Regions from separate parts of the Blautia sp. MB18-30 genome, predicted to be linked through region 1. Evidence: predicted binding sites of a transcription regulator. Region 1 holds the regulator's gene; the other holds the start of a gene.
What was found. The regulator HrcA, encoded in region 1, represses chaperone genes, less so after heat shock. The targets are predictions, from matches to a motif close to TGTTAGCACTCNNNNNNNNNGAGTGCTAACA.
Positions count from the first base shown of each region.

Region 1 (15,467 bases):
TTTCCGCCCTGAGCACCAGCGTTTCCGCCCATGTTGCCCATATCCGGTCCAGGACCAGCCTGACCCTGAGCTCCCTGAGTCTGCTCATACATCTTGGAGAACAGTTTCTGAGCGCTCTCCATCATCTTCTCCTGTGCAGCCTTGATATCTGCAACCTGAGAATCAGTAAGCTCCTGAGCATTTGCTGTCTGTGCAAGAAGATCTTTCAGTGCATTGAGGTCAGCCTCAACACTTGCTTTATCGTTTGCGTCAAGCTTGTCGCCAGCTTCTTTCAGTGCATTCTCAACCTGGAATACCATGGAGTCTGCATTGTTTCTTGTGTCGATCGCCTCTTTACGTTTCTTATCCTGAGCCTCGAACTCAGCTGCTTCTTTGACAGCTTTGTCGATATCGGAATCGGACATATTGGAACCAGCTGTGATCGTGATGTGCTGCTCTTTACCTGTTCCAAGGTCTTTAGCGGATACATTAACGATACCGTTGGCATCAATATCAAATGTTACCTCAATCTGCGGAACTCCACGACGTGCTGGCGGGATTCCATCCAGACGGAACTGGCCGAGGGATTTGTTGTCTTTCGCGAACTGACGCTCACCCTGTACAACGTTGATATCTACAGCTGTCTGGTTATCTGCTGCTGTGGAGAAGATCTGGCTCTTCTTTGTAGGAATTGTAGTATTTCTCTCGATCAGACGAGTTGCGATACCACCCATTGTCTCGATGGACAGAGACAGCGGAGTAACATCCAGAAGAAGGATATCACCGGCACCTGCATCACCTGCAAGTTTACCACCCTGTACGGAAGCACCAAGTGCAACACACTCATCCGGGTTCAGGTTCTTGCTTGGCTCTTTGCCAGTTAACTGTCTTACCTTATCCTGTACAGCCGGAATACGGGAAGAACCACCAACCAGAAGTACCTGGCCAAGCTCAGAAGCTGTGATACCTGCATCAGACAGTGCACGGCGAACCGGCTCTGCAGTCATCTCTACAAGGTCATGTGTCAGCTCATCAAATTTAGCTCTTGTAAGGTTCATATCAAAATGCTTCGGTCCCTCAGCTGTAGCTGTGATGAACGGAAGGTTGATGTTTGTTGTTGTTGCGGAAGAAAGCTCTTTCTTAGCCTTCTCAGCTGCCTCTTTCAGTCTCTGAAGAGCCATCTTGTCGTTGCTTAAGTCTACGCCCTCTGTTCTCTTGAACTCGGAAAGCATGTAATCTGTGACCTTCTTATCAAAGTCATCTCCACCAAGACGGTTGTTACCAGCTGTGGAAAGAACCTCGATAACACCATCACCGATCTCGATCACGGATACATCGAATGTACCGCCGCCAAGGTCGTATACCATGATCTTCTGCTCTTTCTCATTGTCAAGACCATATGCAAGAGCTGCTGCTGTAGGCTCGTTGATAATACGTTTTACATCAAGACCTGCGATCTTACCTGCATCTTTGGTAGCCTGACGCTGAGCATCGTTGAAGTAAGCCGGAACTGTGATAACTGCCTCTGTTACTTTCTCACCAAGATATGCCTCTGCATCCTTTTTCAGTTTCTGAAGGATCATTGCGGAAATCTCCTGTGGAGAATATTTCTTGTCATCGATGGTTACACGGTAATCGGTACCCATCTCTCTTTTGATAGAGGAGATTGTTCTGTCTGCATTTGTAACTGCCTGACGTTTTGCAGGCTCACCTACCAGACGCTCTCCTGTTTTTGTGAATGCTACAACGGATGGTGTTGTTCTTGCGCCTTCTGTATTTGCGATAACTGTCGGCTGTCCACCTTCCATTACGGCTACACAGCTGTTTGTTGTACCTAAGTCAATACCAATAATCTTTCCCATGATTTTTTCCTCCTGTTTTAGTCTGTATCTGTTAAAATAAAGTTTGTTGTCAGTTAGTTTGCAACCTTTACCATACTGTGGCGTACTACGAAATCCTTGTAGGTGTAGCCCTTCTGAAATTCTTCCACCACGATGTTCTCTCCAACCTCTTCATCCTCCACATGCATCACTGCATTATGGAAATCCGGGTTGAATTCCTTTCCCACTGCTTCGATCGGCTTCACACCAAGCTCATCCAGTGTTGTGGTAAGCTGCTTGTAGATCATTTTCATTCCATCTGCAAAAGCATCGCCTTCCTGTGCCTGTGCAAGACCTCTTTCGAAGTTATCCACAACCGGCAGGATCTTTTCAACGATCTCTTTTGCGCCGATGATGTACATGCTGGATTTTTCTTTTTCCGTTCTTTTACGGAAATTATCAAATTCAGCCATGGTACGCTTCAGGCGATCGGTAAGTTCCTCCACCTTCTGCTCAGATTTATCTTTTTTCTTCTTTCCGAAAAAGGAAGTTTTTGATTTTTCTTCTTTTTTATCCTCTGAGGCAGCTTCTTCGCCTGGAGTATTGTTTTCTTCCTCCGGCAGATCTTCTCCCTCCGGTGTCAGGTTTTCTTCTTCCTGATCTCCGTCAGTTACGGGGATTTCCTTCTCCGCTTCCTGCTCTTCGGATGTTTTCTTTGTTTCCTCCGACACTTTTTTTCTACCGCCTTTCTAAGTTTTCTTCTTTTTCAAAACGTCATCCAGATGATTCTTCAGTTCCTTCAGACTGTCCACTACATTCTCATAATCCATTCGTTTGGGACCGATGATCCCGATGGTTCCGTACATTCCGTCTCCCAGTTCATATCTGGCAGTTACAATGCTGCAGTCCTTCATGGTCTGGATCGGCATCTCATCACCGATGTAAACCTGGATTCCTGTATTCTCTCCATCTGACATCTGTTCTTTTACAAGATCGGCAAGTTCATGCTTCTCCTCAAATGCGGAGATCAGCTCCGTTGCCTTCTCTTTATCGGCAAGCTCCGGATACTTGAAGATGTTAGTTGCACCTGAAGTATAGATCTCCATATCTTCCTCTTCCACATGAATGGTGGCTGCCACTGCATCCAGAACCGTTGCCACCACACCGCTGTGGCTGCCTGCCTGTTCCTTCAGTCTGGCGATCATCCCAAGGTTGATATCCTGAATCGGGATCCCATTGAGATTGGTGTTAAGAAGAAGATTCAGTTTCAGGATCGTCTGGTCGTCCATTTCCTCATCCAGATTGATGATCTGGTTCCGGACTGTATTGTTGTCACTGACAACCACTGCCACAAGCTGAAGCTCGCTCATTCTCGACAGCTGGATGAACTTGATCTTGTTGCCGCTGTACTGCGGAACGGAAACCATGGTAGCATAGTTGGTATTGGAAGCAAGAACCTTCGCAACCTTCTTAAGCACCTTATCCATCTTATCTGTCTTCTCAATGATCAGATCTCGCAGCTCTGCAACCTCCGCTTCCTTCTCCTTCATCAGCTCATTGACGTAAAGTCTGTAGCCTTTATCTGAAGGAATCCTTCCTGCTGAGGTATGAGGCTGGACGATATAGCCCATATCTGTCAGGTCTGACATTTCATTTCGGATCGTTGCGGAACTTACATTGAGATCCGCATACTTGGAAATGGTCCTGGAACCAACCGGTTCTCCGGTCTCCATATAGGTCTTGATGATTGCTTTTAAGATTTTTTGCTTGCGCTCATTCAACACCTCTTCCATGAAGCCATCTCCTTTCCTTTTTATTCTTCCTGACGGATGTTGATTCTTTTTTTATATCTGTTAGCACTCATTTTAGTGGAGTGCTAACATCTACAGTCTTTAAGATATCACCATGTAAAATATTTGTCAATATGTTTTGAAAAAAAGTTCTTATTTTTTCAAAACAAAAAAAGCATCAGTACGATGCTTTTTTGTAATACTGGTCTATGCAGTTCTGTGCCCCGGCAAAAAATTCCGCTTCTGTTTTCTGTCCCAGCACATATTTCTGAAATTCCGTTCCCATGGACGAAACAGCTTCTATGGAATCGGCACACAGTGGTCTTGCCTTCAGCTTATAATCTTTCAGATATTGCCGGACCATTTCAATGCCATCCAGATCAAAATTCTTATCCTCGATCACATCCAGTCTTGCCGGACACATTTTTGTCAGCTGTCCGTAATTTTTGCTGGCCTCATATCCGGACACATACTGAAGGAACTTCAGAGCTGCTTCTTTATGATCAGAATTTTTATTCAGTACATACTGCCAGGTTGCGATATTGGTCACCTTCTCGTCAAATTCCGGAAATGGTGCCATATGGATCTTATCTTTTCCATACACGCCTGCATTCTGAAAAGTACTCAACACACCGGTATACATAAACATACATCCATACTGGCCGTTTATAAATTTTTCATTCAGCTGGTCATGCTGGTCGATCAGATTCTCCTCTGATATCATCCCTGTATCCAGCATTCGCTTCATATATTCTGCCGCTTCTCTTGTTTTCGGATCCGTCCAGTCTGTATAATCTCCTCCGAAAAAATCGACATACTCGCTGATACTATTATATATGTAAGAAATCTCCCATGCATCCCCATATGCATATTTTCCCGTATTCTGAAGCTTTTTCTGAAGGATCTCAAGATCACTGAGACAGGAGAGTCTGTCCAGACCAGCCTGATCCAGCAATTCCTGGTTCACCCAGAATGCCATGATATCCATCCTGAACGGTACCGAAAAAATATGTCCGTCTGACATGCATATTTCTTTCAGGTATTCCTGCAGAAAATTCGCCGCTGTCTCCTCTGTCATAACCGTATCTTCCAACGGAAGAAGAAATCCCTTATGTTTAAATTCGGATATCATCTCATCATTTACTGTGATCAGATCAACAGAATCATCTCCTGATGTCAGAAGAGTTGCTATTTTGGCCTGGCGATTGTCCGCATTGGCCGGACATTTTTCAATATGGATCTTTATTCCAAGATCTTTTTCCGCCTGGCTGATAAAAGAATCAAAGCCTTCTGTGCCTGCATCCACATGAAGGATCGTCAGTTCCTGTCTGTTCTCCGGCACAATATCAGATGCAGCCTCCTTCTTCTGGACTCCACATCCTGTCACTGCCAGAGCCAGGGCAAATACCCCGCAAAATACCTGTTTTTTCAATCTCTACCACCCTTTTTATCTGGGCCATCTATCCTCTTTTGACATCAACGGCTGGAACGGTGCATGAGGAAGTGTCTGATACCAGTACGCTACACTTGCCACATCATCCTGTCGTTCAAACAGGCCACGGTATCCGACGCCTATCTGCTGAATCGTAACGCGAAGATCCTCTTCAAAGCAGATTGGATCCTGTAAATGCCATCTGTAAAAGCCTCTCATTGGCGGGCAGTCATCATTATGATAAAAATTGTGGATCAGCTCGTCATGGGCAGAATAATACGGATATCCCAGATACGGCGTGTTATAATTCTGTTCCACGGTTTTTCCATCCACCTGTTTGGCAAAGCTCCAGGAACCACCAAAGTAATCTTCCGTTCCTGTTCCACAGATGGTCGGATACTCCTCATCTCCGTCAATATAAAACTTCATTTCTCCCTCGCCCCACCAGTAACGTTCCAGTGTGGTAAGTGCCATGTAGGTTCCTATATAATGGCCTTTTCCTTTTACTCCATCCAAAATTGTATAATCTTTTGTTTTTTCTGTCAACCGTTCCCTTCTCCACTGCGCATGGAAATAAGCAATATCGTCCGGAAGCTCATCATAGAGACAGTAATCTACCTGATAAAAGAAAGCCGGGATTTTATTTGCATGCTGGTTTTCCAGTGTGATCTTTGCTTTCTTCTTAAACGGCATCGGGAAATAGCAGTTAAAGCCCCTGTTTGGAACAACAGCCACCGGAACAGAATTTACAAAACATTCCCTTCCGAATCCGCAGCAGAAGAAATCACCCAGAGGACTTTCCACGGAAGGAGTTTCCTCGTCATCCCAGTACATACGGATTACAAGATCTCTCAGTACAAAGCAATCTGCCTCTGTAGTCTTGTTATCAACGGTGATCCAGATATGATTGATCTGTCCCGGTCCTTCCATTTCTGCCAGAGTTACCACAGTTCCCGGCTCAATATCCCTGAGACACGGGCTTCCTTTTCTGGACGGTCCCAGATGACTTGCAGCCATACCGCCTCTGCCTTTTTCTCCATGAGGATTTTCTGCGTTGATCGCACGGCTTTTTCCATGCTTTGCAAGTGCGATCCCTCCCAGTCCGCCTGTAAATGCCTGATACATATCTGTTTTCTCCTCTCTTTTGGAAATTAAAAATATTATATTTACGCTTTTACTCCACCTGCCATGATACCATCCATGATCTGTTTCTCAAAAACAGCTACAAAGATAATGATCGGAAGAAGGATGATCCATCCCATGGCGCTGACCAGATCCCACGGAACTCCATACATGTTGTCACGTAACGGAAGCTGTACGATGGAAACAGAAAGTACCTGAATACCATTTGAATAAAACAACGGTGTGAAAAAGTTATTCAGACAGGTAATAAAGTTGATAATGCAAACCGTAGCGATTGCCGGCTTCATCAGCGGCAGAACGATCGTAAACAGTCTCTGTGAAAAAGATGCGCCGTCAATAGCAGCTGCCTCCTCCAGTGAGATCGGGATCTCACCGACAAAGTTTCTGAGGATCAGAACCGTAAACGGTATAACGGTACTGATATAAAGAAGGATAAGTCCCGGATATGTATCATACAGCTTTACCTTCTGCATAAACTCATACAGCGGGCGGGCTGTGACAACCTCAGGGATCAGCATGGTAGCCAGAACAAACGCAAATGCAACAGAAACTCCCTTTGAGTTAAATCTTGAGAAGCCATAGGCAGCCATTGCACACAGCACGGTACTGATCACAAGTGTAATGCCTACGATCAGAACTGTATTTCCGATCTTTGAAAGCAGTCCTACATTCTGTATCAGAAATTTATAGCTTTCCAGTGTGGGATGATCCGGAAGATAATCGATCGGTGTTTTAAACAGTTCTCCTGACGGTGTGATCGAAGAAATAAAGATCCAGTAAACCGGGAACAGGATCAGAAAAGCCACAACTGCAAACAGAACCCATCTTCCAACGGCTACCACTCCATGATAAACATTATATTTTCCTGTATTCTTCACGATAATTCCCCCTAACTGTCAAACTTATTCATAACACGTATATTCAGCCAGCTGAAGATCGCCATTACAACAAACAGCAGCATAGCCAGCGCCGAAGCATATCCTACGTTTAGATTTGTAAATGCTTCTGTTGTGATTCTGTATGCGATCAGCGCAGTATCCTCTCCAGGGCCTCCAGATGTCATGGAATAAACCAGATCGAAGGTTGTCAGTCTCCAGAGTGTGAACGGAATACATAAAGTCAGGACATTTTTTGCGATCAGCGGAAGTGTGATCCGGAAAAAGCTCTGGATCCCGTTTGCACCGTCTACCTTTGCTGCCTCATAGATATCGCCGGAAATAAACTGAAGTCCGGAAAGTACAAGAATTGCAAAGAACGGAAGGTCCTTCCACAGGTCCATTGCAATTACCGCTGCTCTTGCAGTACCTGTATTGATCAGCCAGCTGTTCTGGTAACCCGGTACAAACCAGCGGATAAAATCATTGATCAGACCATAATCATTGTTAAATGCCCATTTTGCAGCCATACCGGCTACTACTGCAGGCATAGCCCACGGGATCAGCACGATGGTCCTCAGAAAACGGCGGCCTTTGAATTTCATATTCAGGATCAGTGCCAGGATAACTCCGAGGATCACATGAAAGATCATGGAAGCAACCACAAATATTGCCGTAAAGCTGATCGATGTGAGCACTTTAGGATCAGAAAATACCTTCAGGTAATTCTTGAAGCCTATAAATTCATTGATACCTGCAAGGATACTGATATTAAAGAAGCTGTTTTTCACAGTCATCAGAATGGGATATACTGTTGTAAAACCTCGAATCAGTACAACCGGCAGGATCAAAAGCCATGGTATCCACTTCATATTTTTTTTGCTTATTGTCATGGAACTTTCCTCCCTGTTCATCAAGCAATGTAAAGCAGACTTTTACCTCTGCTTTACATTGCTGTTTTTTTATATCTTTTACTTATACATATCTACCACATCCTGAGCCTTCTTGCAGAACTCATCAACTGTAATCTCGTCTTTCATACAGGACTGGAAGATTGTTCCCATATCGCTGATAAATTCCATTGTCTGTGCCACCATCGGACGTCCCTGTACATTGCATTCATTTGCATATCTGCTGTACATTTCTTTTGCCGGGTCAGAATCCGGAACTACCTTCTCTGCAACATCCTTTCTTGCAGGATATCTGTCAAATGCTTTATAGGAAGCTTCCATTCCGCCTTCATCAGCCATATACTGGAGGAATTTCACAGCTGCATCTTTATTCTTGGATGCTTTGTTGAGAACATAGCTCCAGGAATCTGTAAAGATCGCACGCTCTCCCTTGCCGCTGAAATCCGGTACCATTTCCATGTGGATCTTATCTGCGCCAAGCATATCTGCCTTTGCATAATCTGTTCCAAGGCCCCACATGAACCAGCATCCGTATTTTCCGTCATTGATCTTCGGATTCATCTGCTCATATTTATCAGCGATCTGCTCGATGGATGTTTCTTTATCAGCAACCAGATCGTGGAGGAACTGAACTGCTTCCTTGTTTTCCTCTTTGGTCCAGTCAAAATAATCGCCGCCGAACATGTTTACAAACTGTGCAAGCTCGTTAAATGCATAAGTTTTCTCCCAGGAACCGCCGTAGCCGAATCTTCCGTCCTTGGAAACAGCCTTCATATACTTCATGAAATCCTCTTTTGTATCAATGGATTTGATTCCGACCTCATCCATGATCTCCTGATTTACCCAGAATGCAAAATATCCTGTATAGCCTGGAACACCGATAATGTTTCCGTCCTTATCTGTGATCATATTCTTTACATATCCCTGGGCAAACTGATCAGCGATATCATCTGTCATTACTGTATCATTCAGTCCTTCCAGCCATCCGGAATTTTTAAATGCCGCACTCATCTCATCGTTGATCTGAATGACATCCACGGAAGCATCTCCTGTGGAAAGCATTGTGGTGATCTTCTGCTGACGGGTATCTGTATCTGTAGGTGCCGCAATTACATTAATGTTCAGGCCCGTGGCATCTTCCACATTTGCAAGCCAGTCCTCAAAATCCGGGTCTGTGGTGTCGATGCTGTATAAGGTAAGATCATATTTCTCCTCTGCGGAAACAGTAACCACGTTACCTGCCATACCCACAACCATCGCTGCTGCCAAAACTGCACTCATTACTTTTTTCTTCATATCTTTCTTCCTTTCTGGACATTTTCGTGTTTGTCCACACCTGTTTTTGATGGTTTAAGGATACCAGAGAGCCCCCTCATTCTAAATACAATATTTTATGATTTCTTTATATTATTTTTCGTTCTCTTGTATTTTTGTTGTTAATTTTTTATAATCCTTTTATATAATCTATATTTGTAACGGCTTTTTTTCACAGCTGGATTCGGTTTCATTAATTTGTTTTCGACATAAAGGAGAGTATGTACTATGAAATTCCACAAATGTATCCCACCCATTTTTTCCTCATTTCGCTATAAGCTCCTGCTCGCATTTCTGATCGCAACTATGGTACCTCTGATTTCCCTGACCTTCATCAGCTATCACATTTCCTATAACATTGCCAGAGATCGTATCATCGATTCTGCCGTAATGACTGACAAGCAGCTGGTCTCTCAGCTGAACGACCGCCTCGGTCAGGTTGAAAATGTAGCAGATACCATACAGTTTCAAATGTACTCCCTAAATCAGCCTTCCTCTAATAAGGTAGATGCACTGAAAAAATTCACCACTGTAAAAAACAATATTTCGCTGTATAAATCCACATTCGATTTCTTCCATATATATGTTTTTCTGCAGCCCGATCAGCTCGGTTCAAAAGAAAGCCTGTACTTCTTTTCCACAGATGAGCTTTCTGCATATGGTCTGGATAAAAATATTGTTTCCGGTTCAGGCTTTTCCTCTGTCTGGATACCGGTTTCCAATATGCCTCTGCCTAAAATACTGTCCACAAAAAAATCATCTGCCGATGTGATCCTCTGCGTCCGGGCACTGAAAAATCAGGCCACCGGTATTCTGGAATACGCCTACGGCATTGCTCTGGACACCTCAGAGCTTACCACTTATCTGCAGCCTGCTGCTTTGGATTCCCGCATATACAGCTACATTCTCACAGATCACGGAGAGATTGCAGCAAAAAATACATCCTCACTGAATTTATCCGGAATTTCCAAAGCACAGTTTCAGAAACTCAAAGGAAATGCAGATTCTTCTTTTCACAGCGGCGACAAATATTATAACTGCTGCACCTTAAGCAATGGCTGGCTTCATGTTACCGAAATCCCGGAAAGCTATATTCAGGGCAACACGCACATCCTGATCCGTGCCTTACTGATCACTGTCCTTATTTTCTTGCTCCTTACTGTTATCATCGTTATCCTGTTTTCCGAAAATCTTACCCGGAAGATCACTGCACTTTCCTATGCAATGGAAGCCTTTCAGCTGGGATATGACCCGGAACATCTATCTATCGTTACTGTTCCCCACCCGGATGATCCTTCCAGGTATGATGAGATTGACAGACTGGGCATCACCTTTGAAGATATGCAGCACACAATAGCCGGAAACCTGAAGTCCATTGTAAATCTTTCCGTAAACGAAGAACGTCTGAAATACCAGCTGCTCCAGTCACAGATCAATCCGCATTTTCTTTACAATATCCTGGGATCGATCCGTACCTGCCAGTCCCTTGGAAAGCTTGACATTGCTGATCAGATGATTGCAAATCCGACTGCCTTTTACCGTCTTACCCTGCGTAAATCAAAGGAACTTATTCCTATTAAAGATGAATTGGAAATTGCCCGGCTTTATCTGGAAATGGAAAAGCTCTGTCATAAAGATAATCTGGACTGGGAGATCGAAGCAGAAGATGGAATCGAAAATTTCCTGATCTGCAAGTTTACACTTCAGCCATTTCTCGAAAATTCCATTCTGCACGGGATTTCTTCGGGCACACCAGCTGTTTTCATTTCGATCCATGTTCTTTATGGCGATGATACGGTTGTGATCTCCATTGAGGACAACGGTGCCGGCATGGACTCCGAAACCCTTGCACAGCTGCGCCATGCTATTGAGCATAATGTTATTGATTATGAGAAGCATTTTGGAATTTCCAACGTAAGTTCCCGTATTTCCAACCCATTATACGGAAACGGTTCCGTAAGGATCCGCAGCAACCCCGGAAACGGCACATACGTCACCATTGAATTCGAACAGATGGAGGAAGATATCGATGAAAAAAATAATGATCGTAGATGATAATTACTTATCTGCAGAAGGTATCGAAAAAAACATAGACTGGGAAACACTGAATGCAGAGATCATCCATGTCTGCTACAATGGAACCTCTGCTATCGAAGCCATGAAAAAAGAACCGGCAGATCTGATCATTTCTGACATTGAAATGCCTGATCTTGACGGCATTTCCATGAGCCGTCAAGCTCTTGAGATCAATCCTATGGTGAAGATCATCCTGATCAGTGCCTATGATAAATTTGAATATGCAAGACGCGCTCTGCTCCTCGGTGCTCTGGATTATATCGAAAAGCCTCTGGATTATGCCTATCTTATCCAGAAGGTAAAAAACGCTTTTGCACTGATGGAAAAGGAACAGAAAAATCTCCAGCTTCTGAAACAAAGCAGGCCTCTTCTTACGGAAAAATTTTTCCGCGAGATCACACACCTTCCGTCTTCTGAAGCAGCCTACCGACTGAAGCCTTATCTTAAGTATCTGAACCTGGAGCTGAATTATGATTTTTATACAGTTGTTATTCTGGAGCTTGAAAATGCTCCGGATCTAAAAGCTGTTTACGGGATTGAAAAGTTTCAGATGGAGCTTTTCAACCTTCAGGATCTGATAACTGAGGAAACCGCTTCTCTTGATTTTGTGTATCTTCTCCCGGATATGGATGGCTATCTGTGCATTCTGGGACACAGCGGCTGTCAGTCCAACAGCTTCCGCCAGCTTACCAGCGGACTTATTTCCTCAATCGCAGATGCCTGCCAGCCACTGGGACTTTCTCTCAACGCAGGTATTGGAACAATTGTCCAGGATTTTTGGAACCTGAACCATTCTTATAAAAGCGCCGTACATGCACTGGAATACAGATTCTTTTTCCCGCATCAGAATATCTTTGACGGAAGAGAGGCTCTGGGTTCCGATCTGTCTGTTGCAGATTTTTCAGATACAAAGGAGGATGAACTGATCCGGCTTCTCTGCAAAAAGGATACCGCTGCCATAGATCTCTGGTTTCAGAATTTTTCCGACTGGCTCACTCAGAAATTTCGCACAAAGAATTTCGCTTTCATACAGATTTATTCTCTTCTTGGCCGGATCCTGAAATTTTTCTATGAATTAAATCTGGATACGCATGACCTTGAAGCTAAAATTTTGTATGTTTACAACCACATAAATGAGTTTCATAATACGGAAGAGCTATGTCAATGGCTGAAGGATCTGTGCCATCTTTTATGTCGGAAGCTTGATTCCTCCATGAATGATTATCACCAGAAGCTCTGCGAACTGGTGATTTCCTATATCAACGAACACTACACTGACAATACGCTCTGCCTCAATGATATTGCTGCCTCTGCCAATGTAAGCCCTGCTTATTTAAGTGCTCTTTTCAAAAAAAATCAGGGAATCAGTCTCAGTGACTTTATCACATCTCAGCGAATTTCCGCAGCCGCCCGTTACCTGACTACGACTACTATGAGTCTGAAGGAGATCAGCCTGAAATGTGGTTATGCCAATCAATATTATTTCAGCACCAGCTTCAAAAAGAAAATGGGGATCACACCTTCCGCCTATCGGGAACAGCATACATAACTTCTTCTCTTCTTTATAACAAAGTTACTGGCACAAATGCCAGTGCCCTTCTCCGGAATTTTACTTATAATCAATCAATAAAGAGAACCATCATATTTTTTCGAAGGAGGGATCGCTATGAAAAAATGGAAAAAAATCCTGATATCTCTGATAACAGTCTTTGTACTGACCATGCTTCCGGCAGAATCGGCAATTCTGCCTGGCACAGTCTGTGTTACAGAGGCCGCTCCCAGGATTAGTTCTTCCAAGCTAAGGCAGATTCTGACACAAAAAGATGCTTCCGAGCTTGCCAACGACACTCTGGATATGGCTATTCCATATTGGACTGATCTTCTCAAGGGCTCCGGCATCACCCTGCGCTCCCTGGGCTTTTCAACTACAAAATAAGCTTTTCCCCAAAACAGATCGAGCATACCCGACAACACCCCTGGATATTACAGCCAGGGGTGTTGTACTGTCAGCTGCTTCGCAGCCTATTCCGTTAATTCTTCCAGATTCTTTTTTAATTCGAGCATCTTGTCTCTCAGCTCAGCAGCCTGCTCGAAATTCAGGTCTGCTGCCGCAGCACGCATCTGCTTCTCTACCTGAGCGATCACCTTCGTCAGTTCTTTTCGGTTCATGGATTCCGGATCCTTCTTAAGCTTCACTTCTGTCTCTGCCACCTTCTTCGAAACAGCGATCAGATCACGGACCGCCTTCTTGATCGTGGTTGGAGTGATGCCATGCTCCCTGTTGTAAGCCTCCTGTATCGCTCTCCTTCTTTCTGTCTCCGAGATTGCTTTTTCCATGGATTCTGTCATATTATCTGCATACATGATCACATGGCCTTCGCTGTTCCGGGCAGCACGGCCGATAGTCTGTACCAGGGATGTTTCCGAACGAAGGAAGCCTTCCTTATCTGCATCCAGGATCGCTACCAGCGTGATCTCCGGAATATCCAGTCCTTCTCGCAGAAGGTTGATCCCGACTAGCACATCAAACACATCCAGGCGCATATCGCGGATGATTTCCGCACGTTCCAGAGTGTCAATGTCTGAATGAAGGTATCGGACACGGATTCCCAGATCCTTCATATAATCGGTAAGGTCCTCTGCCATACGTTTGGTCAGGGTCGTGATCAGGACTTTATTTTTCTTTTCAATTTCCTTATTTACTTCTGCTACAAGATCATCGATCTGTCCTTCGATCGGACGCACCTCCACCTTCGGATCAAGAAGCCCTGTAGGACGGATGATCTGCTCTGCGCGGAGAAGCTCATGGTCATATTCATATTCTCCCGGTGTCGCAGATACAAACATTACCTGGTCAAGCTTGTTCTCGAATTCATCAAAGCTCAATGGACGGTTATCCTTGGCAGACGGAAGTCGGAAGCCGTAATCCACCAGTGTCTGTTTACGGCTCTGATCACCGGCATACATACCGCCAACCTGGGGAACTGTCTTATGGGACTCATCTATAATAAGTAAAAAATCATCTCCGAAGTAATCCATCAGTGTATACGGTGGCTGCCCCGGTGCAAGCCCTGTCAGGTGTCTGGAATAGTTCTCGATCCCGGAGCAGAATCCCGTTTCCTTCATCATTTCCACATCAAAGTTGGTACGCTCCGCAATTCTCTGAGCCTCAATCAGCTTATCCTCACTTTTAAAGTATTCCACCTGCTGCTTCATCTCTTCCAAAATGGCATCTGCTGCACGACGGATCTGCTCCTGAGGCACAACGTAATGAGATGCAGGGAAAATCGCTGCATGGTTTTCCACACTTTTAATCTCTCCGGTAAGCACATCGATATCTGTGATACGCTCGATCTCATCTCCGAAAAATTCCACACGCACTGCCCGGTCTGTAGAATTCGCCGGAAAGATCTCCAGCACATCACCCCGGACACGAAATGTTCCACGGTGAAAATCCATCTCATTTCTTGTGTACTGGATATCGATCAGCTGTTTGATAACCTCATCACGGTCCTTCTCCATTCCAGGGCGAAGAGAGATCATCATATCAAAAAACTCCTGAGGTGCACCTAAGCCATAGATACAGGATACCGACGAAACCACGATTACATCCTTGCGCTCACATAAGGCTGCTGTGGCGGAGAGACGGAGCTTATCGATCTCATCGTTAGTGGATGCGTCCTTAGCGATGTAGGTGTCTGTGGAAGGAACGTAAGCCTCCGGCTGGTAGTAGTCGTAGTAGGAGACAAAATATTCCACTGCGTTCTCAGGAAAAAATTCTTTCATCTCGCCGTAAAGCTGGGCCGCCAGTGTTTTATTGTGGGCAAGTACCAGAGTTGGTTTATTTAACTGGGCAATGACATTCGCCATTGTGAAAGTCTTACCGGAGCCAGTAACACCAAGCAAAGTCTCGAACTGGTTGCCTTCTTTAAATCCCTCGACCAATTTCTCGATGGCCTGGGGCTGATCGCCGGTTGGCTTGTATGGGGCTTTTAATTTGAACTCATTCATGGTAAATCCCTCCATTTGTGACTTTTACTATGATCATTATCAGCTAAAAATTCGTATCCAGATTCGTAACGAAAAGCTCATTTTTATAGTGAATAGATGTGTTTCTCACCTCGTTA
Region 1 is NZ_JAMOYY010000012.1:32,150-47,616, reverse strand. Features, by position in the region: gene dnaK (molecular chaperone DnaK) at 1-1,841, opposite strand, end outside; gene grpE (nucleotide exchange factor GrpE) at 1,895-2,530, opposite strand; gene hrcA (heat-inducible transcriptional repressor HrcA) at 2,549-3,592, opposite strand; gene NCY57_RS07430 (ABC transporter substrate-binding protein) at 3,768-5,021, opposite strand; gene NCY57_RS07425 (glycoside hydrolase family 172 protein) at 5,037-6,146, opposite strand; gene NCY57_RS07420 (carbohydrate ABC transporter permease) at 6,188-7,042, opposite strand; gene NCY57_RS07415 (carbohydrate ABC transporter permease) at 7,054-7,932, opposite strand; gene NCY57_RS07410 (ABC transporter substrate-binding protein) at 8,011-9,246, opposite strand; gene NCY57_RS07405 (sensor histidine kinase) at 9,493-11,319, shown strand; gene NCY57_RS07400 (response regulator) at 11,294-12,889, shown strand; gene NCY57_RS07395 (hypothetical protein) at 13,007-13,276, shown strand; gene uvrB (excinuclease ABC subunit UvrB) at 13,363-15,351, opposite strand.

Region 2 (15,467 bases), on a different contig from region 1:
CCGGTAGCCCTCCCATCCTTTCACGTATAAAATAAGAAGCAGGATCCATGCAAGCAAGCTCGTGCATCCCAATCCATTATAAACATCGCTCATTTTTTCTACAGAAGTATTTCCATCCATTGGAAGGCCCGTAAAAGAAAAGGCCAGCGCTGTGATCATTGCCGCGATCACAGGCACTGCATTCTTTTTTATTATTTTCTCATCCATATTTTTATTAACCCTTGTCTAAAATTTTCAGTAAACCAACAATGCTCCGGAAACCGTTTCGGTTCCCAGAGCTGTATCTGTTTTTTCTGTTTTCTGTTTTGGTTACTGAAGCGCTGCCTCAAGCTCTGTCTTTGATGTCAGTCCCACAAAACGTGCGGTCTCTTTTCCTTCTTTGAATACCAACAGTGTGGGGATACTCATGATCTTGTACTGCTGTGCCAGTGATGGCTCTTTGTCTACGTCAACCTTGCCAACCTCATATCCGGCTTCTGCAAGCTCTTCCACGACCGGAGCCTGACGTCTGCATGGTCCGCACCAGGTTGCCCAAAAATCTACCAGTACCGGCTTTTCTGCCTTTAATACCTCTGTTTCAAAATTGTCTGTTGTAAAAACTTTTGCCATGATAAAATTCCTCCTTGATCCTGTATTTATTTTTAGTATCAGCTTATGCTTACGCCTTCAGAAGCTTCCGCACATACTGACAGGCGGAAAGTCCTGCCTGGGCACCGTCATGAACAGCTTTTGCCACCTGGAGAAGTCCACCGGTGCAATCACCCGCTGCATACAGTCCCGGAACTGTAGTCTCCATCTCTTCATTGACCCGAATATTTCCTTTTTCATTCAGTTCCGCTCCGATCTGGCGGGCCATCTCCGAGCTTCCGGCTGTACCAAGTGCTACAAAGACTCCCTCTGCCGGCACAAAAGAATCTGCTCCGGTACCTGCTTCCTGCATGGACACATCACTTTTTAGGCGGATGCCGGAAACACGCTCATCCCCTTCGATCGCCTGGATCTTCATGGTGTTAACCGGAAGCGGATTTTCTCTTGAAAATTCCGGTTTCTTTCCATCTGTAAAGATCGTCACACGGGAAGCGGTATGGGAAAGTTCTTCTGCTTCATGAAGAGCAAAATCACTGTTTCCAAGCACTGCCACTTCTTTTCCTCTGTAAAAAAATGCGTCACATACTGCGCAGTAACTGACACCTTTTCCCTCAAATTCCTTTACTCCCGGAATCCTGGCAGAAGCTCTCCTGCTTCCGGTTGCCAGGATCACGCTGCGTGCCTCAAAATCTCCTGCGGTAGTTTTCACCTCAAAAGTATCAAAACCACCCATTCCCACAACCTGGTCATCCAGGATCCGTACTCCAAGTGCTCTTGCCTGGGCAAGACCTCTTTCGAAAAGCTCTCTGCCGGACAGCGGCTGCTCCAGTCCGTAATAGTTCTCGATCTTCTCCGCTTTTTCCAGTGAACCGATCCCTGTATTTATGATCAGCGGATCCATATTTCCTCTTGCCGCATAAAGTGCTGCCGAGATCCCAGCCGGACCTGCTCCTATGATAATGATATTCTCCATTTCAGACACCTGCTTTCTTCTTCGTTTGGATCTGTTCTATAATATACGCTTCGCATTAGTCTGTTTCTGTGATCAGGTCACTTTTCCTTCACAGAAGTCATTATATCACATTCCCCCAAAATTACACCTTTTTTTCAATAGCTTTTATTTGCGTCTGTTTCTCTTCTATGCTATTATTATAACGACTTTAACCAATTAAATGAATCAAGATGATACCCCTGCGGGATCATAAATATCTGCTTGACCTGTAAGGAAACAGATTCGTTATATTTATCAATAGATCATGAATCATAAAAAGGAGCCTAATCTCTATGAGAAATTTTGAATATTTTACCCCTACCCGGGTTATTTTCGGAAAAGATACACACCTTAAGATCGGCACTGTTCTAAAAGAGCAGAACTGCAACAAAGTACTGATCCATTATGGCAGCCACAGTGCAGTAAGCTCCGGTCTGATCGATGAGATCCGATCTTCTCTGGATGAAGCTGGAATTCCCTATGTCACTCTTGGCGGTGTGGTTCCCAATCCCCGTCTCTCCAAGGTACGTGAGGGTATTGAGCTTTGCCGCAAAGAACAGGTTGATTTTCTTTTGGCTGTTGGCGGTGGCAGCGTTATTGATTCCTGCAAGGCCATCGGCTATGGACTTGCCAATCCGGATACAGATGTATGGAATTTTTTTCTCCGCACCGAAACCCCAAAAGCCTGTCTTCCTGTAGGCGTTATCCTGACGATCGCAGCTTCCGGAAGTGAAATGAGCGGATCCTGTGTGATCACCAATGAAGAGGGCTGGCTGAAACGGAGTAGTGCCCGCAACGATCTGTGCCGCCCACGTTTTGCTATTTTAAATCCCCGCCTCACCTATACCCTGCCGCAATATCAGACCGAAAGCGGCTGTGTGGATATCCTGATGCATACTATGGAACGGTACTTTGTAAATATCGAAACCATGGAGATCACCGACAGTATCAGCGAATCTCTGATGCAGACCGTGATCTATAACTCCCGGATCCTGATGAAGGAGACGGATAATTATACTGCACGGGCAGAGATCATGTGGGCCGGCAGTCTTTCCCACAATGGACTTACCGGCTGCGGAACCGGCGGTGGTGACTGGGCCTGTCACCAGCTGGAGCATGAACTGGGCGGCACCTACGATGTGGCTCACGGAGCCGGTCTTGCCGCTTTGTGGGGAAGCTGGGCACGTTACGTTTATGATGCAAATCCGGAACGCTTTGCCCAGTTTGCAGTCAATATCTTTGACATTCCCTGCAGTACCGACTTCAACAAAACTGCTCTTGCCGGCATAGAAGCCATGGAAGACTATTTCCGTTCCATCCAGATGCCTACCAGCCTTCATGAGCTTGGTCTTGATCTTACAGAAAAGGAGATTCATGATCTGGCGTTTAAATGCAGCTTTGAAGACACCCGTACCATCGGTGTGTTCAAACAGCTGAACATGAAAGATATGGAAAAAATCTATCTTGCTGCCAGATAAATCTGTAGCCATAATATTGCAGATGTTTTTTTGAAAATCAGATTTTTCAGAAAAACATCTGCTTTTTTTATTTTTTCCTTGCATTCTCTACATAAATGTGTTAAAGTAACAAAGTACTCGAAAGAGACATGCCCAGATAGCTCAGTTGGTAGAGCAGAGGACTGAAAATCCTCGTGTCGCTGGTTCGATTCCGGCTCTGGGCATTATTTTTTTACTCTGATCGCAGAATAGCCTCTGCTGGTCAGAGTTTTTTTATACAAAAAACTGCTGCAAATCCCTTGTGGAATCTACAGCAGTCTTTTTCTGATCACTGAAGCAAATAAACTTCTGTATAAAACACGCCCTTCTGCTCTGCTTCGGAGTGTGTTGCCACATATACATCAATGCAATTGGTCCGGATCGCTCCTCCGCAGTCCTCTGCAACATAAACCTGTCCATTGATCACTACTTTGGAACCGTATGGGATCTGACTCGGATCCACTGCGATCGTACGGTTGGTAGTGGCCGTTACTCCTGTGGAAGTAATTCCATTCGCCCATGGTCCGCAACAGATGCTGCACGGACAATAATGCGTGATCCGGAATGTTCCCAGTGGTTTCAGTGTCGCGTCCGAAGATACTGATACCGGCGTTCCGATCTGTACGCCAGATGCGGTACTTCCGGAACCACCTGTGGAAGTTACACCATCTACCGCATCCGCAAAAACGCCCTCCCCGGAACTCTTAGTAAGGGATCCTGCTTTTGTATTCTTTTCCTGCTCTGCCTTGGCCACTTCCGTAGCCTGATAACCTTCCAGGCAGCTGGTCGGAATATAGCCGACGTGATCTGAACCACTGTCATCTGTGTAAACGATCCTGCTCCAGATAGCATCTACCGTACCTGTTCTTTTCAGCTCATCATCCTGAAGGACCTCTCCTACAACCTCTCCGTCCTTCTTGCCGGGATAATCCAGGATATCACTGTCCTGTGCCGCTGTAACTGTATCTGTAAATTTATTTACGATCTCCGTATCACTGAGCACGCTGTCCGAAACATAACCGATGATCTTGTCCTCACCTTTCTTTTGGAAGGTCACCTTGCTCCAGCCATTGTCACAGACTGCAATTCTTTCAAGTTTCGTTCCCAGGATCACAGAACGCAGCTCTGTACCACTGTCTCCCGGATTGGACCGGATTTCCGTATTTTTCGCTGTAACATAAAGCGTATCACTCTTCGCCAAAACATTTACTGTATTTCCCGCCCCATCATCGATCTGAAACTGCTGAGGTGTTTTTTTCTCCTTTGTATATGTATCCAGTGTTGCTTCATATCCCAGTACCTCTGCTGATACGGATGCAGGGAAAAGCATAGAAGCACATAAAATAATTGCCAGAAGCTTTTTTCGCATGAAATCTTGCCTCCTTTCTTCCGGCATTCTACGGTTTGTCCCGACTATCATAGCATATCAGATCATATTTTGCAATTTCACAGGACAGTCTTCAGAAATTTTTAACAAAAAGATCATATTTTTTAACTGGTCAAATCTATCCGTAACGGATACAATACTTATATGAATACAAAACACAAGAAACCAACCCTTACTAAAAAACAGCGCCACAAACTCCGTGTACAGCAGGTGCGAAGGCAGAAGATCTTTCTGACATGTCTTTTTCTGCTGATCGTGGGCTGTATCCTTCTGCGTTTTTCCAAATTTTCCGGCAGGCAGAAGGAAACCCATCAGATCAATGCAGCCTGTGAAGCTTATCGCGATGAGGTTTCCAGCGAAGCAGCACAATATGATATGTCCGACTATGTAGACCTGATCCTGGCTGTGATGATGCAGGAAAGCTCCGGACAGGGTACCGATCCCATGCAGTCCTCAGAAGGAGCCTACAACACCAGATATCCTCAGCAGCCCAATGGTATCACAGATCCTTCTTACTCTATTTCCTGTGGCATCCAGGAACTGAAATATGCTCTGGAAAAGGCCGTCTGTACCGGTCCGACTGATCTTTCCAAAATCCGTCTGGCTCTGCAGGCATACAATTTCGGAGCCGATTCCTATTTTGCTTATCTGGAAGAAAACGGTCAGACTGTGTGGACGGCCCAAAGTGCTCAGGCCTTTGCTCAGATGGCAAGCGGCGGCACACAACGTGATGAAGATGATCCCCTTCATGATCCTGCCGGTCCATGGGACTATGGTGACCAATACTATCCGGATCATGTTTTGCGCTATTACCACTTAGACAATAACTCATAAACCACCGAAATATTGTCATATACAAGTTCTATTTCAGACGTCTGGAATAAACTTTATATGTTGTGTATAATTTCAAAAAAATTCCAAAAAACATTTGACAGAATATAAAATCTATGCTAATATATGTCTTGTCGCTGAGGGAAACACTTGAAACGATAAGACATATGCGATAGTGGCGTAGTTGGTAACGCGCGACCTTGCCAAGGTCGAGACCGCGGGTTCGAGCCCCGTCTATCGCTCTTCAGAACTCTGAGTTTTTCAGAGTTCTTTTTTATTTTTAAAACTATCCTTTTTCGATCAAAAAGTCCCGGGTCTGATCTCTTTTTTCCAGAAATTCAGATTCGGGACTTTATATTTTTTATCTTTTATTTCAGCTGCATATCATGGCCAAGGCATGCATCTTTTAGTGGTGGAAAAGGCGGATTCCTGTAAATGCCATCACCATTCCATACTTATTACATGTATCGATAACTGCGTCATCACGTACAGATCCACCCGGCTCTGCAATATATTTTACACCGCTCTTATATGCGCGCTCGATATTATCACTGAATGGGAAGAATGCATCGGATCCCAGTGTCACGCCGGTAAGACCATCCAGCCATGCTCTCTTCTCTTCTTTTGTGAACACTTCCGGCTTCTCTGTGAATGTCTTTTCCCATGCACCATCTGCAAGGACATCCATATATTCCTCACCAATGTAAACATCAATGGCATTATCTCTCTCCGCACGTGTGATCGTGTCTTTAAACGGAAGCTCCAGTACTTTCGGACACTGACGGAGATACCAGTTATCTGCCTTCTGACCTGCAAGGCGTGTACAATGTACACGGGACTGCTGTCCTGCACCAACGCCGATAGCCTGTCCGTCCTTAACAAAGCATACAGAATTGGACTGTGTATATTTCAGGATGATCAGAGAAACCTTCATATCTCTCTTGGCTTCTTCCGTAAGCTCTTTATTCTCTGTTACAATATTGGAGATCAGCGCATCATCAATTGCCAGCTCCTGGCGGCCCTGCTCAAAGGTGACTCCAAATACCTGTTTGTGCTCCAAAGGTTCTGGAACATAGTTTTCATCGATCTGGATCACATTGTAATTGCCTTTTTTCTTCTGCTTCAGAATTTCAAGAGCCTCCTCTGTATATCCTGGTGCGATCACACCATCAGAAACCTCTCTCTTGATCAGCATTGCGGTATCTTTGTCGCAGACATCAGAAAGAGAAATAAAATCACCAAATGATGACATACGATCTGCACCTCTTGCTCTTGCATACGCACATGCAAGCGGGGAAAAATTCTTCCAGTCCATATCACCTACCCAGTAGATCTTTGCCAGTGTCTCATTCAGCGGAAGTCCGATGGAAGCACCTGCCGGAGATACATGCTTAAATGAAGTTGCTGCCGGAAGTCCGGTTGCTTTCTTAAGGTCACGTACCAGCTGCCAGCCATTAAAGGCATCCAGGAAGTTGATGTATCCTGGTCTTCCGGAGAGTACCTGGATCGGAAGCTCACTTCCATCTGCCATATAGATCTTTGATGGTTTCTGATTTGGGTTACATCCGTATTTTAACTGTAATTCTTTCATGAAAAAGCTCCTCCGTTCTCTGTGATATCCCTATTTTCTTATTTATTCTTGTTTACGATCCTGGATTCATATTTTCCTGTCTCAATGTCAATAAAACGAACAAAGAGAGAAACTTTATTATCCTGGTTCAGGCTCTTCCAGAGGAGATCCGTAAACTCATCAATATCGCTTGGGATCTCTACCAGCTTCGGCTCTCCCTCGAAACTTGGAAGTGGATTTCCATCGCATTTATAAGTATGGATAAAACGTCCCTGTCCTGCCGCCGCATTCTCATAGGCAAATGTATAACGAAGACAGGAATCCGGATTTCCGTTATTGCTCTTTAAAATAGACATCGCATAATTGAATTTACCGTCTTCAACATGAAGAACACCTGAAATACGAGGTGTATAGTTCGGCGCATCCGGCTCAAACTCTCTGCTGCGGAGAGACTGTTCAAAGGTGAGCTGTCTGTCCATTCCCTCATAGATCGTATCTGTCTGATCACCGTTTGTTACGATGGTCTTATTTCCAAGGACACGTACCGGTGCATAAATGATCAGGCTCGGGTCTGTAAGCTTGGACGGATCAAAAGCCTGTGTACGGATTCCTTCCCCATCCTCAACAAAAATACGGTTTCTGCTGTTCTCGCTTCTTCCCATAATAAAATATGCAGTAACTGCATGTTTCCCGTCAGCGGAACGTCCGATCACAATTCCTCTTCCCGGATAGGAATTTTCTTTCAGTTCTTTTTCAAGTGAAAATGTCGTCATTTTTCACAGTCCTCCTTGTCTAATGTAAGGCCCGGGGCTTATCCCAGGATATGAACGGTAACAAAAAACCGCCTGGACACCCCTTATCAGGCTGCCCAGGCGGTCGGCTTCTCACTTCACTGCACTCCCTGTAGGTAATCCTACTTTCCGCCAGTCATGCAGCTTCTGCTGTTATACTACAATACTTCTTCTTAATTTTCAAGCCCCTATTTTCAGAAATTATTTTTCCAGACTTCTTGTTGCTCACAAAATAAACAATAACACTTTATTTCCCCTGTAATGCATAATCTGTCTGGATCTGTGCTGCAATGTCTGATTTCATCTGGATCCATGCATCGGGATTTTCCACGTAATACTTCGGACAGTCTTTACCTGTGACATCATAATGACGGATCACCTGATCCGAAGTCAGTCCAAAGCGTGTACAAAGCCACGCTGTCAGCTTTACCGCCGAATCATAGGTTGCTGTATTAAACTGCCCTGTTTCATCCGGATGGCAGCATTCAATGGATATGGTATCTACATTTCTGGAATTTGTGGCATAGGATATTTCTGAAGTGGGAATACATTGTACCACTTCTCCCTCCAAACCTATCACAAAATGACTGCTGACTTTGTTGTCCTGCGTTATCGCAAGATTTTCAAAATAATTCCGGTTGGATACGGCAGTAGATCCCGGATTGGCCGTATAATGAATGGCTATATAATTTACCTGTTCCATAGAAATCTGTGGTCTGGAATAGGAATTCGGTGTCAGAAGCTCCACATCAATAAAAGGTGCTCCTTCTGCCTGCCATTGTTCCGGTCCGCCATTTCCGCTGGCATTCCCGGATATTTCTTCCTGTCCGGACTGAGTTTCACTCTGTTCCATGCGCATCTCAAAAAATGCGTATCCTAACGCACACGCAGCAAAAGCAACGATCACAATGATACATATCAACACAATCCTCTGCAGGATCTTGATCGGGTTCTTTTTTCTCAAAGACTTCTTTTTTCTTCTGGAAGACCCGGAGGAAGTTTTCTTTACGGAAACAGGCCGCCCGCTATGGGACGGCCTGGGTGACTTTTTACCGGTCTTACCTTTTTTTCCTTTATTATTCATCTACACTGTAGTTTGGAGCCTCTTTTGTGATGTGGATGTCATGTGGATGTGACTCTTTAAGAGATGCAGCTGAAATCTTGATGAATCTGCCTGTTGTCTTAAGCTTCTCAATATTTTCTGCTCCACAGTAACCCATACCGGATCTTAAACCACCGATCAGCTGGAATACGGTATCCTCAACGTGTCCTTTATACGCAACACGACCCTCAACACCCTCCGGCACAAGCTTCTTTGCATTCTCCTGGAAATAACGATCCTTGCTGCCGTTCTCCATAGCTGCAATAGATCCCATTCCACGGTATACTTTATATTTTCTTCCCTGATAGAGCTCGAATGTTCCCGGGCTCTCATCGCATCCAGCAAACATGCTGCCCATCATGCAGACATTGGCGCCTGCCGCGATAGCCTTGGTGATGTCTCCGGAATACTTGATTCCACCATCTGCGATGATCGGGATTCCGTAGCTGTTGGCTACTTCATAGCAATCCATAACAGCAGTAACCTGCGGTACACCGATACCTGCAACAACACGTGTGGTACAGATAGATCCAGGTCCGATACCAACTTTAACTGCATCTACACCAGCTTCGATCAGTGCCTTGGTAGCTGCTCCTGTTGCAACGTTACCTGCGATAACCTGAAGTTCCGGATATGCAGCCTTGATCTCGCGGACTGCTTTTAAGATATTCTCAGAATGACCATGTGCGGAATCAATTACGATTACATCCACATTCGCTTTCACAAGTGCATCTACACGTGCAAGTACATTGGCTGTGATACCAACTGCCGCACCACAGAGAAGACGTCCCTGTGCATCCTTGGCTGCAAGCGGATATTTGATCTGTTTCTCGATATCCTTGATGGTAATGAGTCCTTTTAAATTAAAGTCGTCATCTACAATGGGTAATTTCTCCTTACGGGATTTCGCAAGGATCTTCTTGGCATCCTCAAGTGTGATTCCTTCCTTGGCTGTGATCAGTCCTTCAGAAGTCATGCACTCCTTGATCTTTCTGCTGAAATCTGTCTCAAATTTAAGATCACGGTTTGTGATAATACCTACAAGCTTTCTGCCTTCTGTGATCGGAACACCGGAAATACGGTATTTCGCCATCAGATCATTGGCATCTTTCAGTGTATGCTCCGGTGAAAGATAAAATGGATCTGTAATAACACCGTTCTCAGAACGTTTAACCTTATCAACCTCTTCTGCCTGTGCTTCGATGGACATATTCTTGTGGATGATACCGATACCACCCTGTCTGGCCATGGCAATTGCCATTCTGTGCTCTGTAACTGTGTCCATTCCCGCACTCATCATGGGGATATTCAGCTTTACTTTCTTGGTTAAATACGTTGAAACATCTACCTGATTCGGAATCACTTTAGAATAAGCCGGAACCAGAAGGACGTCATCAAACGTAATGCCTTCACCAATAATAGTACCCATTGCATTTCCTCCCTTGTGTAAGATATTTTAAATTTGTGAACTAGTGTAACAAAAAACAAGATTCATGTCAATCCAAAAAAACTTTACTTGGTGCAGAATTTTTCATGGTATTTGCAAGTGCGTCATCCAGTTCCAGGATCACTTTGCAGGTTTCTCCACTGTCTCTTATGATCATTGCATAGCGTTTATGATCCTCAATTCCTGATGAAAAATCATACTCTTTCATCTTCTGATTGCCATTATAATAGTCCATTCTGTGGGACTTTAATGGTGCCACAAGGTCTGCCTCCGCAAGCTGGAGCGATTTCACTCTTTTCCTTTTTGATTTTGACATGATCATATCAATGTCCAGTTCTCCGTTAACAAACAGATACTCGTACTCCAGATCTGTCTTCGGTATTACAAAATAACATGCAATACCAAGTGCAATAGCCGGTACCAGCAAAAGTACATTCAGCACAAGGCCTCCCAGGACCATGATCACCGTCAGCGCTATCAGACCGTATTTCACAACCAGATCTTTCGCTGTCTGCTTCTTTTTTACCAGAAGCTCTGAATATAAGTCACTCATTTGTTTCTTCCTTTCGTAATTTACTGACTTTTTGATTATAACACAAAAAGAGAGCCGCGTCTATGGCGCAGGCCCTCTCATTTTGTGAATTAATTATTTCACCTGCTCAGCTGATAATTACATCATTCCCATTCCCGGGTTTGCAGCCGGAGCCGGAGTATCTTCTTTGATTGTGGAAACTACAGCCTCTGTTGTAAGGAGTGTAGATGCAACACTTGTAGCATTCTGAAGAGCACTTCTTGTAACCTTAGCCGGATCAAGGATTCCGTTCTCAACCATGTTTACGTATTTCTCATTGAGAGCATCGAAGCCTGTACCGATCTCAGACTCTCTTACTTTGTTGATAATAACAGCGCCTTCCAGTCCTGCGTTTGCAGCGATGTGGAACAGCGGAGCCTCAAGAGCTTTCAGGATCACATAAGCACCTGTCTTCTCATCTCCTTCAAGTGTTGTTGCAAGTTTTGCAACCTCTTTGGAAGCATGGATGTAAGCAGATCCGCCACCTGCGATGATACCTTCCTCAACAGCTGCTCTTGTTGCTGCAAGAGCATCCTCAAGACGAAGTTTTGCTTCTTTCATCTCTGTCTCAGTAGCAGCACCTACACGGATAACAGCTACGCCGCCAGCCAGTTTTGCAAGTCTCTCCTGAAGTTTCTCTTTATCGAACTCGGATTTTGTCTCCTCGATCTGCGCACGGATCTGTGCAACACGTTTTGCAATGGCATCTTTGTCACCGAGACCATCAACGATAACTGTGTTCTCTTTTGCAACTTTAACAGATTTTGCACGTCCAAGCTGCTCCATCTTAGCTTCTTTCAGGTCAAGACCAAGCTCATCGGAGATCACCTGTCCGCCTGTCAGGATCGCGATATCCTGAAGCATCTCTTTTCTTCTGTCACCATAGCCAGGAGCTTTTACAGCTACTACCTGGAAGGTTCCTCTCAGTTTGTTGACGATCAGAGTTGTAAGGGCCTCACCCTCAACATCCTCTGCAATGATGAGAAGCTTTGCACCAGCCTGAACAACCTGCTCAAGAAGTGGAAGGATCTCCTGGATATTGCTGATCTTCTTGTCTGTGATCAGGATGTACGGATCATCAAGAGTTGCCTCCATTTTCTCCATATCTGTGGACATGTATGCGGAAATATATCCACGGTCAAACTGCATACCTTCTACAAGGTCAAGCTCTGTATGCATGGTCTTGGACTCCTCAACAGTGATAACACCGTCTTTGGAAACTTTCTCCATAGCATCAGCAACAAGCTGTCCAACCTGCTCATCACTTGCAGAGATTGCTGCTACGTTAGCGATCTGCTCTTTGCCGTTGATTGCCTGGCTCATGTTCTTGATCGCTTCTACTGCAACATCTGTTGCTTTTTTCATACCTTTTCTGAGGATGATCGGGTTGGCACCTGCTGCCAGGTTCTTCATTCCCTCATGTACCATTGCCTGTGCAAGTACAGTCGCTGTTGTAGTACCATCACCAGCTACATCGTTTGTCTTGGATGCAACCTCTTTGATGATCTGAGCACCCATATTCTCGAATCCGTCCTCAAGCTCGATCTCTTTTGCAATGGAAACACCATCGTTTGTGATAAGCGGAGCACCGAAAGATTTGTCAAGTACTACATTTCTTCCTTTCGGTCCAAGTGTTACTCTTACTGTATCTGCAAGTTTATTTACACCAGCTTCAAGTGCTGCTCTTGCTTCTGCGCCGTATTTGATCTCTTTTGCCATGATAAAATGACCTCCTATTTATATTGATATACGATAAGATGTTTATATTATTTAATAACTGCCAGGATATCTTCCTGTTTTACAATGATGTAATCCGTACCATCCATCTTAACTTCTGTTCCTGCATATTTGGAGTAAATAACAGTGTTTCCGACTTCTACTTCCATCTTTACTTCTTTGCCATTTACAACTCCGCCAGGACCAACTGCGATAACTTCTGCCTGCTGTGGTTTCTCCTGTGCCTGTCCCGGAAGTACGATTCCGGATGCTGTTGTCTCTTCTGCTTCAACCTGTTTTAATACTACTCTGTCGCCTAAAGGTACTAACTTCATGATCTATGTTCCTCCTTTATAAGTTCCATCTTCGTCTGCTAGCACTCACTTTATACGAGTGCTAATCACTATGGCTATATTAGTGAATTTCACATATTTTCGCAACCCTTTTAAGATATGGTTTTTCTATATTATTCTGATTTTATCTCTTTTATACTCTTGTTTTCTCTTGTTTTCTTAATTTCATTATTTATTTTGATTTTATGAAACAGACAAAAAAGAGACTCCCACGCTAGCGGGAAGTCTCTTTTGTCACGTTCTTTATCTTATATCAAGCATCTGACAGTGCTGATCACATTATGCCTTCTTGCTTCTCTGTGCTTTTATCTCCTCAAGCTCATCAAAGATCACTTCATTAAGAACTTTAATGTAAGTTCCCTTCATACCGGATGAACGGGATTCGATCACACCTGCACTCTCGAATTTACGCAGTGCATTTACGATCACGGATCTGGTGATACCTACACGGTCAGCGATCTTGCTGGCAACCAGGATACCCTCATCCCCATCCAGCTCATCAAAAATATGGATGATCGCCTCAAGTTCTGAGAAGGACAGTGTACTGAATGCCGATTTAACGATCTGCTGTTTTCTGTCTTCTTCTGCGTTCTCGTCATGAACCGCACGCATCATTTCCAAGCCTACAACTGTTGTACCATACTCGCTGACAATAATATCCTCAATATCATAGGGATGATCATTGCGGTACATGAATAACGTTCCCAGTCTCTCACCTGCAATATCGATCGGATTCACGATTCCCTGATAATTTCCGGGTACATGCTCAAAGCCAAGTGTCTGGAGATTGACATTCTCCTTTGTGGAAAGAACACCAAGAAATCTCTCATTCAATAACGGGTCGATATGTCCGCCGATTTTGTCATCGATCAGCTCTGTGATCTCATCCACACCCGGGCAGATACTGACTCCCAGAACCTTACCTTTCTTACTGAGTACCAGGATATTGGAACTTAAGGTTTCCATGAGCACCTGGCAAATGTCGTTAAACACTACCTTGCTTGAGCTGCTGTTATGCAGAAGCTTATTGATTTTTCTAGTTTTATCTAGCAACTGAACGCTCATTTTTCCTCCTTTCACTTTCGTACTTTGAAAGAAATCGTTTTTCTAGTCTAATATTACACGTTATTCTGGAAATTTACAAGACTTTTTTATATTTTTTTATTTTTAACGGGATTTTCTGAAAATTGGTGGAAAAGCATTTATTCAATCAATCTTCATCTTTTGGTTTTTGTTCCACATATCCGCAGGTTTCCTGGCTGCAAACCAGCTTATTTCCCTTTTCGAGCATATAATTACCACATTTCGGACATTTCTTTGCAGAAGGTTTCTGCCAGGACATAAAATCACATTCCGGATTATTCTCACATCCGTAATATTTTCTGCCTTTTTTCGTTTTTTTCATGACAATTTCGCCGCCGCACTTCGGACATGCAACACCGATCTTCTCATAATATGGTTTTGTATTACGACAGTCCGGAAATCCGGGGCATGCAAGAAATCTTCCATGAGGACCGTACTTGATCACCATGTTGCGGCCACAGTTGTCACAGATCACATCCGTAACCTCATCCTGTATATCAACTTTCTCAAGCTCTTTCTCAGCCTCATCCACATCATGCTTCAGATCCGGATAGAAGTTACGTACAACCGTTTTCCACTGTACGGTACCTGCTTCCACGCAGTCCAAAAGTCCCTCCATAGTTGCTGTAAAGTTTACATCCACAATACTTGGAAAAGCCTGTTTCATAATATTATTAACAACCTCTCCAAGCTCTGTGACGTAAAGATTTTTCTGTTCCTTGGATACATAGCGTCTGCTGATGATCGTTGTGATGGTCGGCGCATACGTACTCGGACGTCCGATTCCAAGCTCTTCCATAGTCTTTACAAGTGAAGCCTCTGTGTAATGTGCCGGCGGCTGTGTAAAATGCTGCTCCGGCTTCAGTTCTTTCAGCTTCAGCTCCATACCCTTTTCCAGACTTTGACTTAAAACATTGCCCTTTTTGTCATCGCCTTCTTCTGTGTACACAGACATAAAGCCATCAAAGGCAACCTTGGATGCTGCAACCGTGAACACATACTCACCTGCTCCGATCTTGACAGACGTGGTCTCATAACGTGCCGGTGCCATTCTGCTCGCCGCAAAACGTCTCCAGATCAGCTGATATAAACGGAACTGATCCCTGGTCAGGGATTCCTTCACCAGAACTGGTGTCCTCGCAATATCTGTAGGACGGATCGCCTCATGAGCATCCTGTATCTTCTGTCCGTTTTTGATTGCCTTCTCTGTCTGAGAAACATAATCCAAACCATACTGCTCAGAAATATAAGTTCTTGCTGCTGCATCTGCTTCCTCTGAAATTCGAGTAGAATCTGTACGCAGATAGGAGATCAGACCTACCGTACCACTGCCTTTTACATCCACACCTTCATATAACTGCTGTGCCAGGCGCATAGTCTTCTGCGTAGAAAAATTCAGTGTCTTGGCAGCTTCCTGCTGCAGAGTACTTGTGGTAAACGGAAGGGGAGCGTTTTTGATCCTCTCACCTTTTTTTACTTCTGTGATCTCATATTTACAGTCTTCCAGACTTTTCAGAATCTCATCCATTTCCTGACGGTTT
Region 2 is NZ_JAMOYY010000018.1:38,722-54,188, reverse strand. Features, by position in the region: gene NCY57_RS10055 (DUF6020 family protein) at 1-207, opposite strand, end outside; gene trxA (thioredoxin) at 310-609, opposite strand; gene NCY57_RS10045 (NAD(P)/FAD-dependent oxidoreductase) at 659-1,561, opposite strand; gene NCY57_RS10040 (iron-containing alcohol dehydrogenase) at 1,873-3,057, shown strand; tRNA gene NCY57_RS10035 (tRNA-Phe) at 3,188-3,260, shown strand; gene NCY57_RS10030 (3D domain-containing protein) at 3,365-4,444, opposite strand; gene NCY57_RS10025 (lysozyme family protein) at 4,607-5,296, shown strand; tRNA gene NCY57_RS10020 (tRNA-Gly) at 5,463-5,535, shown strand; gene NCY57_RS10015 (phosphoribosylaminoimidazolecarboxamide formyltransferase) at 5,700-6,884, opposite strand; gene NCY57_RS10010 (IMP cyclohydrolase) at 6,923-7,636, opposite strand; ZMP/ZTP riboswitch at 7,723-7,804, opposite strand; gene NCY57_RS10005 (peptidoglycan recognition protein family protein) at 7,902-8,618, opposite strand; gene guaB (IMP dehydrogenase) at 8,731-10,185, opposite strand; gene NCY57_RS09995 (DUF6106 family protein) at 10,253-10,756, opposite strand; gene groL (chaperonin GroEL) at 10,874-12,493, opposite strand; gene groES (co-chaperone GroES) at 12,541-12,825, opposite strand; gene codY (GTP-sensing pleiotropic transcriptional regulator CodY) at 13,123-13,908, opposite strand; gene topA (type I DNA topoisomerase) at 14,054-15,467, opposite strand, start outside.
Region 2: the regulator HrcA is predicted to act here: its motif matches at 12,862-12,892, upstream of groES (co-chaperone GroES).